Regions from separate parts of the Colwellia sp. MB02u-14 genome, predicted to be linked through region 4. Evidence: predicted binding sites of a transcription regulator. Region 4 holds the regulator's gene; each other region holds the start of a gene.

Region 1 (4,212 bases), 340 kb from region 4:
TTTTTCAGCGAACTGGCTCATAATTTCAGCCGATTGATCAGGGTCTAAATAGGAAAGTACAATAGTTTGAATTTGAGGATGTTCGTTACGAATAATGTTCGCTACTTGTTTTGAGTCCATCCACTTCAACGAGTCTAAACCTTTTGCACCGCCACCCATAACAATTTGATCAATTAAATTACCGGCTTTGTCTTCACCTAATGCCGCTGTTAACGCTTTTCGAACGAACTCTTCACTTTGGAAACCAATTGTACTAAAGTTTTGTATTTCATGAATAAAAAGTTTATGAACAGCGGTAATTTTCTCTTGCGTGAAGTCTTCCATCGCGGCCATGACCATGCCCACTTGTTGAACCTGTTTAGGTTCTAAATGTTTTAATATTTGCGCGGCATCTTCTTCAGATAAACTGAGTAATAATATCGCAGCTTTCTCTGCGCCATCAAGTTTGTCAACGTCAAACCCTTTAGGTGCAGCGCTTAGCTCTTGCATTTCATCACTCATCTTCGTTCAACCAACTTTTAACTACTTGAGAGGAAAGTTCAGGCTCGTTAGCAACAAGCGCTCGAACAGCTTTTAGTATATCTTCATCACGATGTAGGTCTGGTAATTGTAAACTCCCATCAGGAGCAAACCCTACTGCCGCTGCATCAAACTCTGATGTTAGCATATCCATGGTTTCATCACCCAAATCAATATGACTATCAAGTGATTTATCACCGTAGTCGTCAGGAGTTTGGTCTGGATTAATTAGACGTTTGAGCATAGGTTTAACAACAACTAATATCAATACAATAATAACCAGTGCGCCCATACCTAATTTGAAAAACTTCAATATGGTGGTATTTTCATAAAAAGGTACTTTTGGCGCTGGCTCAATAATTTCACGAGAAAAGGGTAAAGTAACCACCTCTAAAACATCACCACGTTGTAAGTTAAAGCCAATACTGCCTTGTAATAAGCGGCGAATGTTTGACATTTCTTCCACACTTCTTGGCGATTGTGTAGTCGCACCTTCTGCTCCTGGCACTGATAAATAATCAAGTGCGACAGAAACACTGATTCGGCGAACAACACCTGCTTGTTGTTTAGTATGGCTTATTGCTTCGTCGAGCTCATAGTTTTTGGTTGATTCGCTATGTCTGCGGCCAGGCATTGATTTTTGTTGCGCCCCCCCGTTGGCGTTCTCTGGAATATTTGAATCAAGTGGTGGTTGATTACTCAGCGCACCAGGAATTCCCCCTAATAAACCACCAATAGTGTTGTCTTCAATTTTCATCTCACTGCGCAGTGCAGGTAAATCGGAATTATAACGACGCTGCATTTCTTCACTTGAGGTGAAGTCCATAGTGACATTAACTTGGGCAGTGTAATTTCCTAATCCAACAACTGGAATTAATATACTGTCAATTTTGTTTAAGTACTCATTCTCTCTTTTTTTCTCCATTTCAAATTCTTTGCGTGAACGAGAAGAGACTGAAGTTTGTGAGCCTGAATTAAGTAAGCGACCATTTTGATCTGTAACGGTTACTCTATTGGGTTCCATACCCTGGACCGCAGAAGCAATAATATCGACAACAGAATCAACTTCTTCTTCTGATAATAAACGACCTTTGCGTAGCGTTAAGACAACGGTACCCGATGCGCTTCGGGTGCGTTTTGCAAAAATATTTTCCCGCGGTATCGCCAATAATACTTTTGCTCTAGAAATAGCTTGTAATTCTTCAATGGTCCGAGCAAGTTGTTGTTCACGAGAAAACTTAAGGCGTTCTGTTTCAAGTCGCTGACTAACACCAAAGCCCATATCTTGCATAATAATTTCACTACCTGCTGAGGGCTCATCTGATAAACCTTCTCGCGCTAATAAAATTTTGATGTCTTGATATTGATCACTGGGTACTGAAATAGTGTTATTTTCTTGACGGTATTCCACTTGGTTTGCGTCGAGAAAATCCATTGTTTTGATTAGTTGCTCAGTCGGCTGCTTAGCAAGAAATCGGTATTCCGCTTGATTTGCCCACATAATAACAAAGACAGCAATGGCTAAACATATTGCCAGCGCCATAATTAAGGTAATTTGGCGTAACAAATCAACATTACCCATTGCAGAGGCAAAGCCTGACTTTTGTTCATCAGCCATGTTTTCGGAACCGTCGCTTGCCATTAGCCCCGTGCCACCGTCTGCAGCAATCATTGAGTTATTATCAGTATCAGCCACTTACTCTCTCCACTACCACTTAATTTTTATGATGAAATAGGTCTGTTTTTTTAATACAAAAGACTCATTAAACAGGCATATTCATTATTTCTTTGTATGCTTCTACAAACTTATTACGTACTTGTACGGTAGCGTCAAAGGCAATACCCGCCTTAGCAGAAGCAACCATGGTATCAGCGAGGGTAACGCTTCTGTCGCCCATTTCAAAAGCAGTACGCTTAGCACCTGAATCTTTTTGAATATCATTAACATTATTCACAGCATCTTTAAGCATATCGCCAAAGCTACTTGCAGATTTATTGACAACCGGAGAAGCGTTATCTCCCATTGCGAGGTCATTACCCATTTTTTCAAATGAGACACCTTGTGCTGATGAGTTTCCAAGCGACATACTTTGCATTTGTGCATATAAAGAATTGGTATCGATATTCATGGTCTACTCACCTGTGTCAATTTTTTGCTACTAACCCTAAAAATAACGGCTTAGTTCACGATATAACCAGATATTGCAAGCATGGTGCCAGTATTATAATTATGGAAGAAGTGGTTATTTAAAGGGGCTGATAGCAGTAAACCCAACATTTTAATAAAAAAGTTGGGTTTATAAGGGAATTTTTAACCGTTGTCGTTATTTTATGCGGGTATTTGAATACCTGAATCACGCATTCTGGCTATTTTATAACGCAGTGTTCTTGGGCTGATCCCTAATCGTTCAGCAACATCTTTTCGGCTACCTTGACAGGCGGTCAGCGTATCAAGAATAATTTGATGCTCTTGTAGTTTTAGTTCATTGCCTAGTTTATCTTCATTATTATTTTCTAACGGTATCTCAGTAACAATTTCACTATCAAAATTTTCAATTAATAGATCACCCGCATCAATAAGATGGTCACTGTGTAAAATAATAGCTCTTTGAATAACATTGTCTAATTCTCGGACATTACCCGGCCAATCATAACTGGCCAGTTTATTTCTAGCTGAAGCAGTAAGTTCTGGGATAACAAGACCATTAGCAACCGATGCTTGGGTAATTAAATGCTTAGCTAAAGGTACAATATCATCTCTACGTTTTTTCAATGGTAACCACGTTAATGGAAAAACATTTAAACGGTAATATAAATCTTCACGAAATATTCCGTCTTTAACCGCAGCATGTAAATCACGGTTACTGGTTGCTATAATACGAACATCAAGCTTAATCGTTTTACGCCCCCCTAAACGTTCAACTTCTCGCTCTTGCAACACCCGTAAAATTTTTGCTTGTAAGCCAAGATCCATTTCAGTGATTTCATCTAATAAGATAGTACCACCCTGCGCTTGTTCAAACTTACCTGGGCATGCTTGAATGGCGCCAGTAAAAGCCCCTTTTTCATAACCAAATAAAGTCGCTTCAAGCATATTCTCAGGAATTGCGGCACAATTTATAGCAACAAAAGGCTTGTCACTTCGGTTTGAATTATAATGAACATATTGCGCGAGTACTTCTTTACCTGAACCGCTTGGGCCAAGCACCATAACGGAAGCATCTGTAGTCGCCACTTTTTTAGCCAACACTAATAATTCAATGCTGCGTGCATCAGCCACCACGGGCTCATGACGTTTCGTCACGTTTAATGGCACATATTGATTAACCATGTTTAACAAAACTTCAGGAGCAAAAGGTTTCGCCATATAATTACAAGCGCCATCACGCATCGCTTGTACTGCATCATGAATCGTGCCGTATGCTGTCATAATGAGCACGGGTAAATTTGGCCATTTTCTCTTGATACTGTTAAGTAAAGTTAAACCTGACATCCCACCCATTTGTACGTCACTCACCACAAGATCAACACTTTGTTCTTTGAGAATAAGTAAAGCCACTTCACCTGAATCAGCTTCAATACACTGATAACCTGATAATTTCAAGGTATCAATGAGTGCTTCGCGTAGTCCCGCATCATCTTCAACCACTAATATTTTACTCTGATCCATTAGTGTTCTCCCCATTAACATGG
Region 2 (4,212 bases), on a different contig from region 4:
GTCGTATATTTCAATAGTTTGCAGATTGTTTGAATTTGTTGACTGCCAATTAAGTTGAGAATTGTTCACACTACTGCCTTATAGTTTGAGATTTATTACATTATGAGATCGCATACATTACACAAACAAAAGTATGCTAAGAAGAATAAGCAATATCTAGTTATTTTTGTTGTGGTTATTACTACCATAGGAGCGCATTAGGGGGATAAGTTTATATAAATTTAGTATTTAAGAAGTAAATTCTTGCCAGGTTATACAGATTATATGAACCTAGCTAAAGGTTTTATACTTTATTTTGATAGCCAACTAATCCACTATTGCAGACGCTTTACTACCTCTTTACTATTTTTTTAGTAAAGAGGTAGTAATAGGTCATACAGAAGCATTGCACCTTAGAGACCATGAGTACGTGCAAAAAATGCACGTACTCAGAGTCACTATGACTTTACTTAATCTAACCGTCGCAAAACCACCATTGCTATCAGTCAATTTTGAATTATTAACGATCACTCTGTGCGCTAAGCAGACAATGGCATTAAATTATTTTACCATATATTTTCTAATGGATATTACTGAGAAGTCTCCAGAGTAAGCTGTTATATATTTAGGCAAGGCAATGAGATATTAAATTATTATTCCTGTCGCATTCATATGTACATTATTGTATATATTATCTGTCTTGTGAACATTCAATCTTCAGTAATAAAGAAGTAAACCAAGTCTGGGAAAAAAAAAAGTAAGTGTCGTCGAATACGACGAGGCTATAGAAGAAATTGAGTTGACTACAATTAAGGTGCATTGGCCAAGGCCTATAATGCATTATTATTTAGACATTATTAAACCAGTTAATGTTGACTTACCCCCTTCAGGCGATAATTTGCTATTTGATGGTCAGTAGCATCTAGCAAGATGCTTAGTCGGCTTTAGGACTTGAATTCAATCAAGTGTACCGTCACATCAGTGTGAATTTAGCTTTTAGTTTTAGCTGCATCGACTTCTTGTTTTGCTTCAGGGGGGAGCACATCTTTAATATGCCCATTTTCTGCTTCTAAATACCCAACTGAAATAGCTGAGATACTTACGATCAATATAGAGTTAACAATAAAAACTAAAAGCGTTTTAATTGTTAACTGGATAAGTCCTTTATCGTAAACAGCTTTAGCACTCAATGTAGTAAAAAGTAATGCTAATGGGGGAATTAAGTAAACTGAGGGCAATTCAACGTCAAAAAGTATTAAGAAATTAGCTAGTAATAATAACATTATCGCAAAGATGACAATGACCGAGTAAATATTGACAACAAAGAATACGTTCTTAATAAGCCTTGCTTTGAGGCTATAAATTTTAACTGAAATAATGGTTAATGGTATCGTTAAAAACGTTGTTAACTTTATAATTTGATTTATTTGCTCTTGAGTAATAGCATGACTATTTCCTTCGTTCATTCCTTTTATAAAGCCATTTAAAAAGCTCTGTTCATGTTGGCCGCCCTCAAAACCAAGAAAAATGAGAGTGGAATATAAGATGGTGAGTACTATGTACAATCGAACAGGATGGACGTAGCGTTGTTGCTTTCCATTGATCCAATCTAAGGTTAAACGCCCAGGTTTAAATAATGCTTTAAGAGTATTGAGTAACTTGGCATCAACACTGACAAAGTCATCCCATAAGGCTAATATAAAATTATTAAAAGAAGGCTGGCAATCCTTTATCTTTTGACCACACACTGAGCAATATTTATCATTTATTGGTGTATCGCAATTGCTACAGAGTTTTAAATCAACATTACTCATAAGTTAGTTATTGGGTTAAAAAAGAAAGCATTATGCACACATTTAGCTTTACGTTAAAGAGATCTTAAACCTTATTCTCTATTTTTTTCATTCCAAATATAATATTCATAGTTACTTTCATCATGGCATGTTTCGATGATTTAGAACTTATTGTTGAATTCGGTTAACATTGTTTTTTACTTTAGGTGAGAGAGCGTTTCAAATAATACAAGTAAATAGCTATACCAATGTACTCAAATGGAAAAATTACAGTTGGTTTTTGCTTCTTCGTCACTTATTTAAACCAACCTATATTTACTGCTTAGCACTGAGTTATTAATACAAAATTTAATTCGAATTCAATGTTATTTCATCAGGGCTAACGTCGGCTTTGTGGCATTAGTGAATATTGTCCCCACTCAATCCATTTAATATCCAACAATATCACTAGTGAAGTATGTACCTATGTATTCATGGATGTTTTGAGTTGAAGTACTCTTGACAAAATTTCGAATTAAATTGGAAACCACATATGATCCTACTTACAAATAAGTATCTACAGTTACTTATTTGTAGTCTCTATATACAGATTTATATAGGGTTTTAGCTTCTGCTTGCTCTTTGAACCTCAACAAAATTCTCAGGTTGCCGTGAATTCTCAACTTAAGTGGCGGTGATCATTACCTCATGCACCAATTACAGTCATTCGCAATATTTTATGCACCACAGAAGTGCTTAATAACAGTTTTTATTTTAACTTTTATTTTAACATACTGAATTTTATTGTTTTTAGTGCTTGGCATAACATTTGTATTGTTATGTACAAATCACAAATAAGGCTAAACAAAATGAAGATGGTTAACGCAATAATAAAACCTTTCAAACTGGACGATGTCAGAGAAGCTATTTCTGAAATTGGTGTCGAAGGATTAACCGTAAGTGAAGTAAAAGGCTTTGGACGACAAAAAGGTCATACCGAATTGTATCGTGGTGCAGAGTATCAAGTTGATTTTTTACCAAAAGTGAAGCTTGAAATTGCAGTGAACGACGACGTTGTTGAACGCTTAGTGAAAGCAATTACAGAATCTGCTCATACGGGTAAAATAGGCGATGGTAAAATATTTGTTTATGACTTACAGCAAGCTGTACGTATTCGTACTGGTGAGCAAGATGTTGAAGCTATTTAAGGGGTAAATCATGGAACAAAACATTTTTCAGTTACAGTATGCAATGGACACTTTCTATTTCTTAGTCTGTGGTGCCCTCGTTATGTGGATGGCAGCAGGTTTCTCTATGTTAGAGGCGGGTTTAGTTCGAGCGAAAAATACCACAGAAATTTTGACTAAGAACGTTGCGCTTTATGCAATTGCTTGCATGATGTATTTAGCGTGTGGTTATGAAATTATGTACGGTGGTGGGTTCTTCTTGTCGGGCATCGAAACGGTTGATGCTGATGCAGTATTAAAAGAATTTGCTGGTCGTGAAGATGGTTTTAATGGCGGCGCTATTTATTCAAAAGCGTCTGACTTTTTCTTTCAAGTTGTTTTTGTAGCGACGGCCATGTCGATTGTTTCAGGTGCCGTTGCTGAGCGTATGAAATTGTGGGCATTCCTTGCTTTCACCGTTGCTCTAACAGCAGTAATCTACCCACTTGAAGGTAGCTGGACTTGGGGCGGTAATGCTGTATTTGGTTTATACACTTTAGGTGACTTAGGTTTCTCTGATTTCGCAGGCTCAGGTATTGTGCATATGGCCGGCGCATCAGCAGCACTCGCTGGCGTATTATTACTCGGTGCACGTAAAGGTAAATATGGTCCTGACGGTCGTGTAAATGCTATTCCTGGAGCTAACTTGCCAATGGCCACATTAGGTACGTTTATTTTATGGATGGGCTGGTTTGGTTTTAACGGTGGTTCAGTATTAAAACTTGCAGATATTAACAGTTCACATTCTGTTGCTATGGTTTTCTTAAACACCAATGCTGCAGCCGCAGGTGGTGCAATAGCTGCATTGATTTTTGCTAAAATCTTATTTAAGAAAGCAGATTTAACCATGACATTAAATGGTGCGTTAGCGGGCTTAGTTGCGATTACGGCAGAACCTTCAACGCCTACTGCGCTACAATCTACACTCTTTGGCATGATCGCTGGTGTATTGGTGGTGCTATCGGTTATTGGATTAGATAAGTTGAAAATAGATGATCCAGTAGGTGCTATCTCAGTTCATGGTGTTGTTGGTTTCTTTGGTTTACTACTTGTTCCTCTTACAAACCCAGCCTCAACCTTTAGCGGACAATTAATCGGCGCAGCAACAATATTTGTCTGGGTATTTAGTGCAAGTTTTGTTGTCTGGTATGTGCTTAAAAAGGTCATGGGTATTCGTGTGACTGAAGAAGAAGAATATGAAGGCGTTGATAAAACAGATTGTGGTATGGAAGCTT
Region 3 (4,212 bases), on a different contig from region 4:
TCGCCAACAGACAACGACAGTTACTTAAAACCTTCTGTAACCTACCGTTATAACGACCAGTGGTTATTTTCAGCCGGTGCTAATTTGTTTTGGGGTGACGAAAAACATACCTTTTTTGGCCAACATCAACAAAATAGTAATGCTTGGCTTAGAGTAAAAGCCCAGTTTTAAATGACGCCACCGCTTAAGACCCGATTTCGTCAGTATCAATCTGACAATAACTTACAGTTTTTCAGCATATCCTAACGATTCGATCACTGAAACTTACGAGCATTCAGAAGAAAATAGCTTCAAATATTTTGCTGAGCTTATTATGAAAAAAATTATTATTTTCATCTGTTTTAACCTACTTTTTTCTTTCAATAGTTACGGTAAAAAATCAAATGACTTTATTATTTATCTTCATCATGATGCAAACGACAGCGACTATTACTCAAGTATTGGCACCGAAGTTGTTCATCGTACACTTAATAGCTACTTAGGATTTTCAGTCACCAGCTCGCTCGGTTATGCTCAGATTACTGATAAAACCAATTATCAACATAGTTTTATCTCATGGGAAGGAGGGATGAAATTTGGTTATTTTTCTGACGTTAGTCTTTATGTAGAATTTGGTGTTGATCTCCTTGAACTTGCCTTTAATGACCGGAGTGATGACAATAACTGGCATCACAAGAATAGATATAACACCGATTTCGAAAATAATAATTTTGACCCAGCTTACAGTGACAATGATATAGATGGTTATGTCGGTATCGGGAGTTCATTTATGATTGAACGATTAAAAGTGACAGGCTTTGTTCGTTTTCGTGAAATAAGTGGTTATAACTGGCAAGCAGCAAACAATACTTTTAGTGGAATTGAATTAGCTGTCGTTTTCTAATGAAATTAACCGGGATTATTTGCTTGTTTCTTTCTGCTGCGGCAAAATAGTGGTAATAGAAATTTACGATTAATAGAGAAAAAAATGAGCGGAAATTCAGCAGCAAAAAATCAAATAAAGCAAATGCTAACCATGCAAAACGCGATGAACGCTCGCGTAAGTGAGACATGGCAGGAAAATGGTTATGAATGGTATCGCGCCATTTGGGTTGAGTGTGCTGAAATGTTAGACCATCACGGTTGGAAATGGTGGAAACATCAAGAGATTGATATTGCTCAAGTACAATTAGAGTTAGTTGATATTTTTCATTTTGGCTTAAGTCTTCGCTTAATGACGGGCGCAACGGTTGAAAGTATCACTGATACCTTAGCAACTGAATTAACGCAAAGTTCTAATGAAAAAGATTTTAAAATCGCTTTAGAAAACTTAGCATCTGCCGCAGTAACTGATAAAAGTTTTGATGCTATTGCCTTAGCTGATTGTATGCGCCTGATGAACATGGATCTTGATGAATTATTTCGTCAATACGTTGGCAAAAATACACTAAACTTCTTCCGCCAAGATCATGGTTATAAAGAAGGTACATACATCAAGATTTGGCATGGTGAAGAAGACAACGAAGTATTAGCCAAATTAGTTAATACATTAGATGCAGGCGCGAGTGATTTTCAACAACAACTTTATGCCGCTCTTGAAGCAAAGTATCCTTCATAAGACTTAGCTATAAACCTAAAAAAGGCCGTAGATAAGTATTATCTTCGGTCTTTTTATTATTGCTCCTCCCCTCATGGTAAAACAATCTACGAAATTAAGAACTGTGGCACAAATACTGCTTATTCAACTGTTATTAAGAGTACCGTCAAGAATTTGAACCGCAGGAGCAGTCTATGGAATTAATTCTATTTGCCATGATCAGCCTAATTGTTATTGTTGCTTTATTAGCTAGCCGCTTGAATGACAATAGTTTTCCTTTTCCCTTTGATAAAAAGCAAAGTCTTTTTACGCCAGCAGAGAAAAATTTTCAGAATTTGTTAGAACAAGCGCTTGGCGGAAAGTACCGTATTGTTAACCGTGTTAAACTGGCTGACATTGTCACTATTCGTCATGGTGTTTCAAGCAGAGCAAGCCAAACAGCGGTAGCCAATGCAAACAGTAAATACTTAGACTTTGCTATCTGTGACCGTGAAACGATGAAACTGTGTGGTGTTATCGATTTAGTTGATACGCAAGGTAAGGGCTATAAAATTAAAAAAGACTGGTTTGTCAGTGGCGCATTAGAATCGTCTTCAATTCCTCATATTCGCATAAAAGTTAAAACTAATTATACTGTCGACGAAATCCGCGCTTGTATTTACAGCCGACTGTTAGGTAATAGACCACCTGAGCCCAAAATTAAAGGAAAAATCATTCCTGCTCCTATGCTTAAGCCTCGTCCTAACAAAAATAGAGAAACCGTTGGTGCATTGTCGCCAATAGCAGCTCGAGCACAATTAGGCGCATCAGCAAGTAACGCCATGTCTCAGCATATTTCAGCACCACAAGTTGCGGCATTACCCCACTAGTAAATAAGTAGCATTGCCCATTCATTGAGTCAATGCGTTACTTTCATCTTTTAGATCAACATATCTTAATGTACAAATTATAACCATCTTCTCAATTGAAATATGATAACCTTGCCAAACCATCAACGAGCGTCTATTTTATGACATTATCATCATGATAAAATTAATTGCTTTTTTTACTATTATCCCTCTTTTTCTTGGCTGCAGTAACCAATTACAATTACCAGATTCAAAGTCAGGCTTCCTAAGCAGTTATGACTTATTTAAACCAAACCCGCGTATGGATAATTCTTGGGTAAGGGCTGAAGAAAATGTTAGCCTCAAAACTCTACAAAATTATAAAAAAATTGCTATCGCACCGATAGAACTGTGGTTGGAATCAAATAAGCCTTCTTATATTAAGGATGAAAATAAGCAAAAAGCATTGAACGCTTATTTCGAACAGCTACTAAAAGAAAAAATCGGTGATGAATATCAAATAGTCCCACCGGGGACAAAAAATTCGTTATTAATTCGACTCGCTTTAACCAACCTCGAAGAGAGTTCACCGGAATTTGAAGTTTTAGATGTATTACCTTTTCGTATTGTTATAAATGCGGGTGAAGGTGCATACCGGTTAGCCACTAATCAAAAGGCTGTTATTGGTGAAGCTGGTTTTGAAGCTGAATTTGTTGATACTAACTCCAATGATACGTTAATTGCTATTATTATGAACAGTAAAAGTGACGAAATGAATGTTGATGATAACCCTAATAATATTGACAGTATCAAAGTAATTATAAATGGTTGGGTGGAACAATTAGCCATCACATTAAATGAGGAAAACCTTAATTAATTGTTTGGGTTCAGCTAAATAAAAATTTTAAAGCTAATTTAATATTACTTTGAGGTATAATTTTACAATACTCATTTATTTACCAAAAAGATAATTATATGAAAGCTGGAATAATTGGCGCAATGGAGCCAGAAGTTGCTATTTTAAAAGCAAAATTAACAAATTCGACAACAACAGAACATGCAGGCTATACCTTTTATCAAGGCCAACTTAATGGCAGTGACGTTGTTATAGTACAATCAGGTATTGGTAAAGTCGCTGCCGCATTAGCTACCGCCATTTTAATTGATAAATTCCAACCTGATTACATCGTTAATACCGGTTCTGCTGGTGGCTTCGAGCAATCATTAAAAGTGGGCGACATTGTTATTAGTACAGAAGTTCGATATCACGATGTTGATGTAACCGCATTTGGCTATGAAATAGGTCAGTTACCTGGAAACCCTGCCGCTTACATTCCTCACCCAATACTTGTTAGTGCAGCGCAAGCAGGCGTTGCCAAGCTTGAGAATATACAAACATTACTTGGCTTAATCACAACGGGTGATACTTTTATGACCGCCGATGAAGATATTGCTAAAGCGCGTGCTAATTTCCCGAGCATGGCCGCAGTTGAAATGGAAGGTGCCGCAATAGCGCATACTTGTCATCAATTTAATATACCTTTTGTCGTGATTCGATCTATGTCTGATATTGCAGGTAAGGAGTCTCCTACCTCATTTGAAGCTTATTTAGAAACAGCCTCCGTGAACTCATCTCAATTAGTTGAGAATATGCTGAAGGCATTACAGGGTAAACAGTTAAATTAATAACTCTATTAACACGAAGTTAAAAACTAAATATGACTGCTAATAATCTAACAAACTTAATTGAGATAAGCCCTTTCGCCTATTCAGTTGTCATGCTTTATGGTGTGATTTTGATTAAGTATT
Region 4 (4,212 bases):
TTCCCAAAAAGGGTTAGGAAGAAAGCGGGCATCAAATACATAGTCTGCATCTTGAGGTACACCATGCTTAAAGCCAAAAGATTCAAATACCACAACCATTGAGGCAGACGTTTTACCCAAAATTCGCTCGCGCACTAAGTCAGATAATTGATGAGGTGATAACTGGCTGGTATTTATATACAATCCCGCACGTGTAGAAATAGGTTCAAGCAGTTTTTTCTCTAAAGAAATCGCTTGGTCGAGTGGAATATTTTGTTTTATTAACGGATGTAAACGACGCGTTTCACTAAAACGGCGAATAAGATCAGAATCATCGGCGTCTAAATAAAGTATATCGAGCTTTACTGTTTTAGGTAGATAATCTAATATTTCTGAGACATCATTAGGGTCATTGGGCAAATTACGGACATCTAAACTAACGGCTACTTTATCATAGTCATTGATGACGGTATGGGCTAACGCAGGCAACAAGTTAACAGGAATATTATCTACGCAGTAGTAGCCTAAATCTTCGAGCACACGCAATGCAACACTTTTACCTGACCCTGAACGACCACTGACTATCATGAGTTTCATTTGAATTTTCCTGACTTTTTATTGTATTTATTAACGTGCAGCTTGCTTTATTAAATTAAAAAGCTCTTGCGAATTTTGACACTTTCTTACTTGTTTTGCGATTTGTTTGGTACTAAATACTTGTGCAATACTTTGTAGCGTTTCTAAATGTTGTTGGCAGTTCTCTTCGGGCACAAACAGCGCAATAATAATATCTACCCCGCGATTATCTATAGAGTCAAATTCCACCGCTTGTTCACTGGTCAGTAAAACGGCAATGACTTGTGAGGTATTTGACAAACGCCCATGAGGGATAGCTATACCGTTACCGATGCCGGTAGAACCCACTTTTTCACGCGCCATTAAACTTTCAAATAGCTGATGTGTATCAAGGTTCTCAATTTTTTTTGCCGCAGTGGCGCTAATTATTTCAAGGAGTTTTTTTTTGCTAGTCCCCTTAACGGCACAGAGTGTGCAGTCAAGGGTTAGGATATCTTGCAACTTCATTACACTACTTACATTCTTTGATTAGAGAAAAGATAAAAAACAGCATTAATGCTGATTCGTTTTGCCTTTGTACTTTAATATTTGCCGATCAAGTTTATCAACAAGACTGTCAATAGAGGCGTACATATCTGGATTTTCAGCTTTAGCATGTAAATCAGTGCCACTAAGATGAATCGTCGCTTCTGCAATTTGGTTTGATTTCTCAACGGTGAGAACAACATGAACATTATTGATATGGTCAAAATGTCGGGTCAACTTTGCCATTTTTATATTGACATTTTCTCGTAAAGCTTCGGTAATTTCAACATGGTGACCAGAAAGATTAATTTGCATAAGCTTAATTCCTCATCTTTTCGTTAAAGTAAACTTTTTCGTTGGTTAGAAGGGGGAATAGAAAGTGACTCGCGATATTTTGCAATAGTACGCCGAGCAACATTTATTCCTTGAGTGGCTAATAAGTCAGCCATTTTACTATCACTTAATGGCTTTGCGGGTATTTCAGCCGCGACAAATTTTTTGATTAATGCACGAATAGCGGTTGATGAACATTCGCCACCACTTTCTGTCCCTACATGACTTGAAAAGAAAAATTTCAGTTCAAAAATTCCTCGTGGCGTATGCATATACTTTTGTGTTGTTACCCGAGAAATGGTTGATTCATGCATATCGACAGCTTCGGCAATATCATTTAGAACCATAGGACGCATGGCTTCATTACCATGTTCGAAAAAACCAATTTGTCGTTGAACAATACAGTTTGACACTTTCAATAAGGTATCGTTACGACTTTCTAAACTTTTAATAAACCATTTAGCTTCTTGTAAATTTGAGCGAATAAACTGTGTGTCTGCCGTTGACTTCATCGAACGAGACATCGAAGCATATTGCTGATTGACAGACAGCTTTGGTGCTGTATCAGGATTTAGTTCAACAACCCAACGCCCATTTTTCTTTTCAACAGAAACATCAGGAATAACGTATTGATCATCACTTTTGATAACACTGTCGCCAGGTCTAGGATCAAGTGATTGAATCAGGCGGACGACTTCGCGAAGTTGCTCTTCTTTTAGTCGAGTTTTACGCATTAACGTACGATAATCTCGGCTACCCAGCAGATTAATATGGTCACGTAACACCAACTTACTTTCTGCTAACCACGGCGTTGCGGGGTCAAATTGGTTAAGTTGAATAATTAAACATTCTGAAATAGAACGTGCAGCAACGCCAACAGGGTCAAAGAGGTTAATACGTTTTAGTACCACCTCTATTTCATCAAGTTCAACACCTTCAATGGCAACACTGTCTAGAATGTCTTCACTGGAAACGGTCAAATAGCCAGCATCGTCAACGGCATCTATGATTGCGGTAGCTATAGCACGGTCGGTTTCGGTGAAAGGGCTTAATTCCATTTGCCAGCGTAAGTGGTCTTGAATAGAATCTTGAGTTTCGCCTTGGTAAGTATAATCTTCTGAAGCGGGTCCCGAATTAGAACTCGCTGCACCTGCGGTGTAGTTGTCATCCCAGGTCGTATCCATGTTTAATTCTTCAGGGATATCATTTTTATCCATTGCTTCAGTGGTGGTGATCTCATCGATGGTGGGTGTAGAGTCTTCGCTGCCATCAGAAACGGCTTTCTCTTTAATATCACCTGCACCAGCTGTGTGAGCTTCTTCAAGATTGTCAGTACTTTTATCTTCAGCATTGTTTGACGATTCATCCATTTCTAGTAATGGATTATTTTCTAAGGCCTCTTGAATTTCTTGCTGAAGCTCTAACGTTGACAATTGCAGCAATTTGATTGCTTGCTGCAATTGAGGCGTCATGGTTAATTGTTGTCCTATGCGGAGTTGTAGAGTAGGGCGCATTTAGGTCATTAACTTCCTATTATTTTTAATTGAATATTGTCGATATACGAAAATATTATTAACTTATTAGCTACTATAGCGTGAATTGTTCACCAAGGTATACATCTCTTACATGTTGATTTGCAAGAATTTGATCTGCATTACCTTCTGCAATAAGTTCACCATGACTAACAATATAAGCATGTTCACACACATCAAGGGTTTCTCTTACATTATGGTCGGTGATCAAAACACCAATACCACGTTCTTTTAAGTGTAGAATAATTTTTTTGATATCACCTACTGAAATTGGGTCAACACCCGCAAAAGGTTCATCTAATAAAATAAATTTGGGCTCTGCGGCTAAAGCTCGAGCAATCTCTACTCGGCGACGTTCACCACCTGATAAGCTCATGCCTAAATTATCTTTAATATGACCTATGTTAAATTCTTCAACTAAATGTTCTAGCTTTTCTTCACGTTCTGCATTAGATAATTCTTTTCGTGTTTGCAAAATGGCCATAATATTATCGTAAACACTCAGTTTTCGAAAGATAGAGGCTTCTTGTGGCAAGTACCCTATCCCTTTTCTTGCGCGTTCATGCATAGGTGCTAACGTGAGGTTTTCATCATTGAGAATAATATCGCCACTATCACTTTCAACCAAACCAACAATCATATAGAAAGAGGTGGTTTTTCCTGCGCCATTAGGGCCGAGTAAACCCACTATTTGTCCTGCTGAGACTTGCATACTGACATTCTTAACAACTTTTCTGCCTTTATAAGCCTTAGCAAGACCTTTCGCCATTAGCGTGCTCGTACTCATAAGTTACCTTTTTCCAGAGTATTAGTGTCATTTTTTTTCGCTTGTACTTTTTCTTTAGGCTGAAAAATTGTCTTCGTTCGTTCATTAGTTTTACTCTCAGCATTTACATACTGAGTATCAATATTGTAAGTGATTTTACTACCACTGACTTCACTGTCTTCTTGTTGTAATAATGCATTTCCTGAAATGATCACTAAATTGTTTCCAGGCTCGTATCGTATTTCATCTGCTTGCAAATTAAGCAGAGTACCATCGGTTAACGTTTGTTCAAATGTTGCTGGTTTCCCTTTCGCAATATAGGTTTTTTCTTCGCTACCTGATTGCGTTAGCACTTGAACCAAGTCGGCACGAATAATTAATGAACCTTGGGTGATAACTACGTTGTCGATATAGCTGAAAATTTTATTTTTAAGATCTGCTGCTTGTCTTGATGCATCAATTTCAATTTTTTGTGATATATCAAATTTTTCAGCGAAAGCT

The links. The regulator sigma-54, encoded in region 4, starts transcription at its own class of promoters, with help from an activator protein. The targets are predictions, from matches to a motif close to GTTGGCACGNNNNTNGNNT.
Region 1: the regulator sigma-54 is predicted to act here: its motif matches at 2,722-2,740, upstream of fliE (flagellar hook-basal body complex protein FliE).
Region 2: the regulator sigma-54 is predicted to act here: its motif matches at 2,568-2,586, upstream of H4J52_RS03560 (P-II family nitrogen regulator).
Region 3: the regulator sigma-54 is predicted to act here: its motif matches at 1,700-1,718, upstream of H4J52_RS02730 (DUF2726 domain-containing protein).

Annotation. Positions count from the first base shown of each region.
Region 1 is NZ_JACGUX010000079.1:102,361-106,572, forward strand. Features, by position in the region: gene fliG (flagellar motor switch protein FliG) at 1-501, opposite strand, end outside; gene fliF (flagellar basal-body MS-ring/collar protein FliF) at 494-2,215, opposite strand; gene fliE (flagellar hook-basal body complex protein FliE) at 2,283-2,648, opposite strand; gene H4J52_RS10810 (sigma-54 dependent transcriptional regulator) at 2,849-4,189, opposite strand; gene H4J52_RS10815 (PAS domain-containing sensor histidine kinase) at 4,176-4,212, opposite strand, start outside.
Region 2 is NZ_JACGUX010000047.1:89,637-93,848, forward strand. Features, by position in the region: gene H4J52_RS03545 (hypothetical protein) at 1-69, opposite strand, end outside; gene H4J52_RS03555 (DUF3667 domain-containing protein) at 969-1,793, opposite strand; gene H4J52_RS03560 (P-II family nitrogen regulator) at 2,621-2,959, shown strand; gene H4J52_RS03565 (ammonium transporter) at 2,970-4,212, shown strand, end outside.
Region 3 is NZ_JACGUX010000007.1:46,683-50,894, reverse strand. Features, by position in the region: gene H4J52_RS02745 (hypothetical protein) at 1-171, shown strand, start outside; gene H4J52_RS02740 (hypothetical protein) at 314-883, shown strand; gene H4J52_RS02735 (dUTP diphosphatase) at 968-1,597, shown strand; gene H4J52_RS02730 (DUF2726 domain-containing protein) at 1,771-2,445, shown strand; gene H4J52_RS02725 (DUF3313 domain-containing protein) at 2,600-3,280, shown strand; gene mtnN (5'-methylthioadenosine/S-adenosylhomocysteine nucleosidase) at 3,379-4,089, shown strand; gene H4J52_RS02715 (cobalamin biosynthesis protein) at 4,122-4,212, shown strand, end outside.
Region 4 is NZ_JACGUX010000079.1:441,614-445,825, reverse strand. Features, by position in the region: gene rapZ (RNase adapter RapZ) at 1-576, opposite strand, end outside; gene ptsN (PTS IIA-like nitrogen regulatory protein PtsN) at 607-1,062, opposite strand; gene hpf (ribosome hibernation promoting factor) at 1,108-1,395, opposite strand; gene H4J52_RS12355 (RNA polymerase factor sigma-54) at 1,419-2,927, opposite strand; gene lptB (LPS export ABC transporter ATP-binding protein) at 3,001-3,732, opposite strand; gene lptA (lipopolysaccharide transport periplasmic protein LptA) at 3,729-4,212, opposite strand, start outside.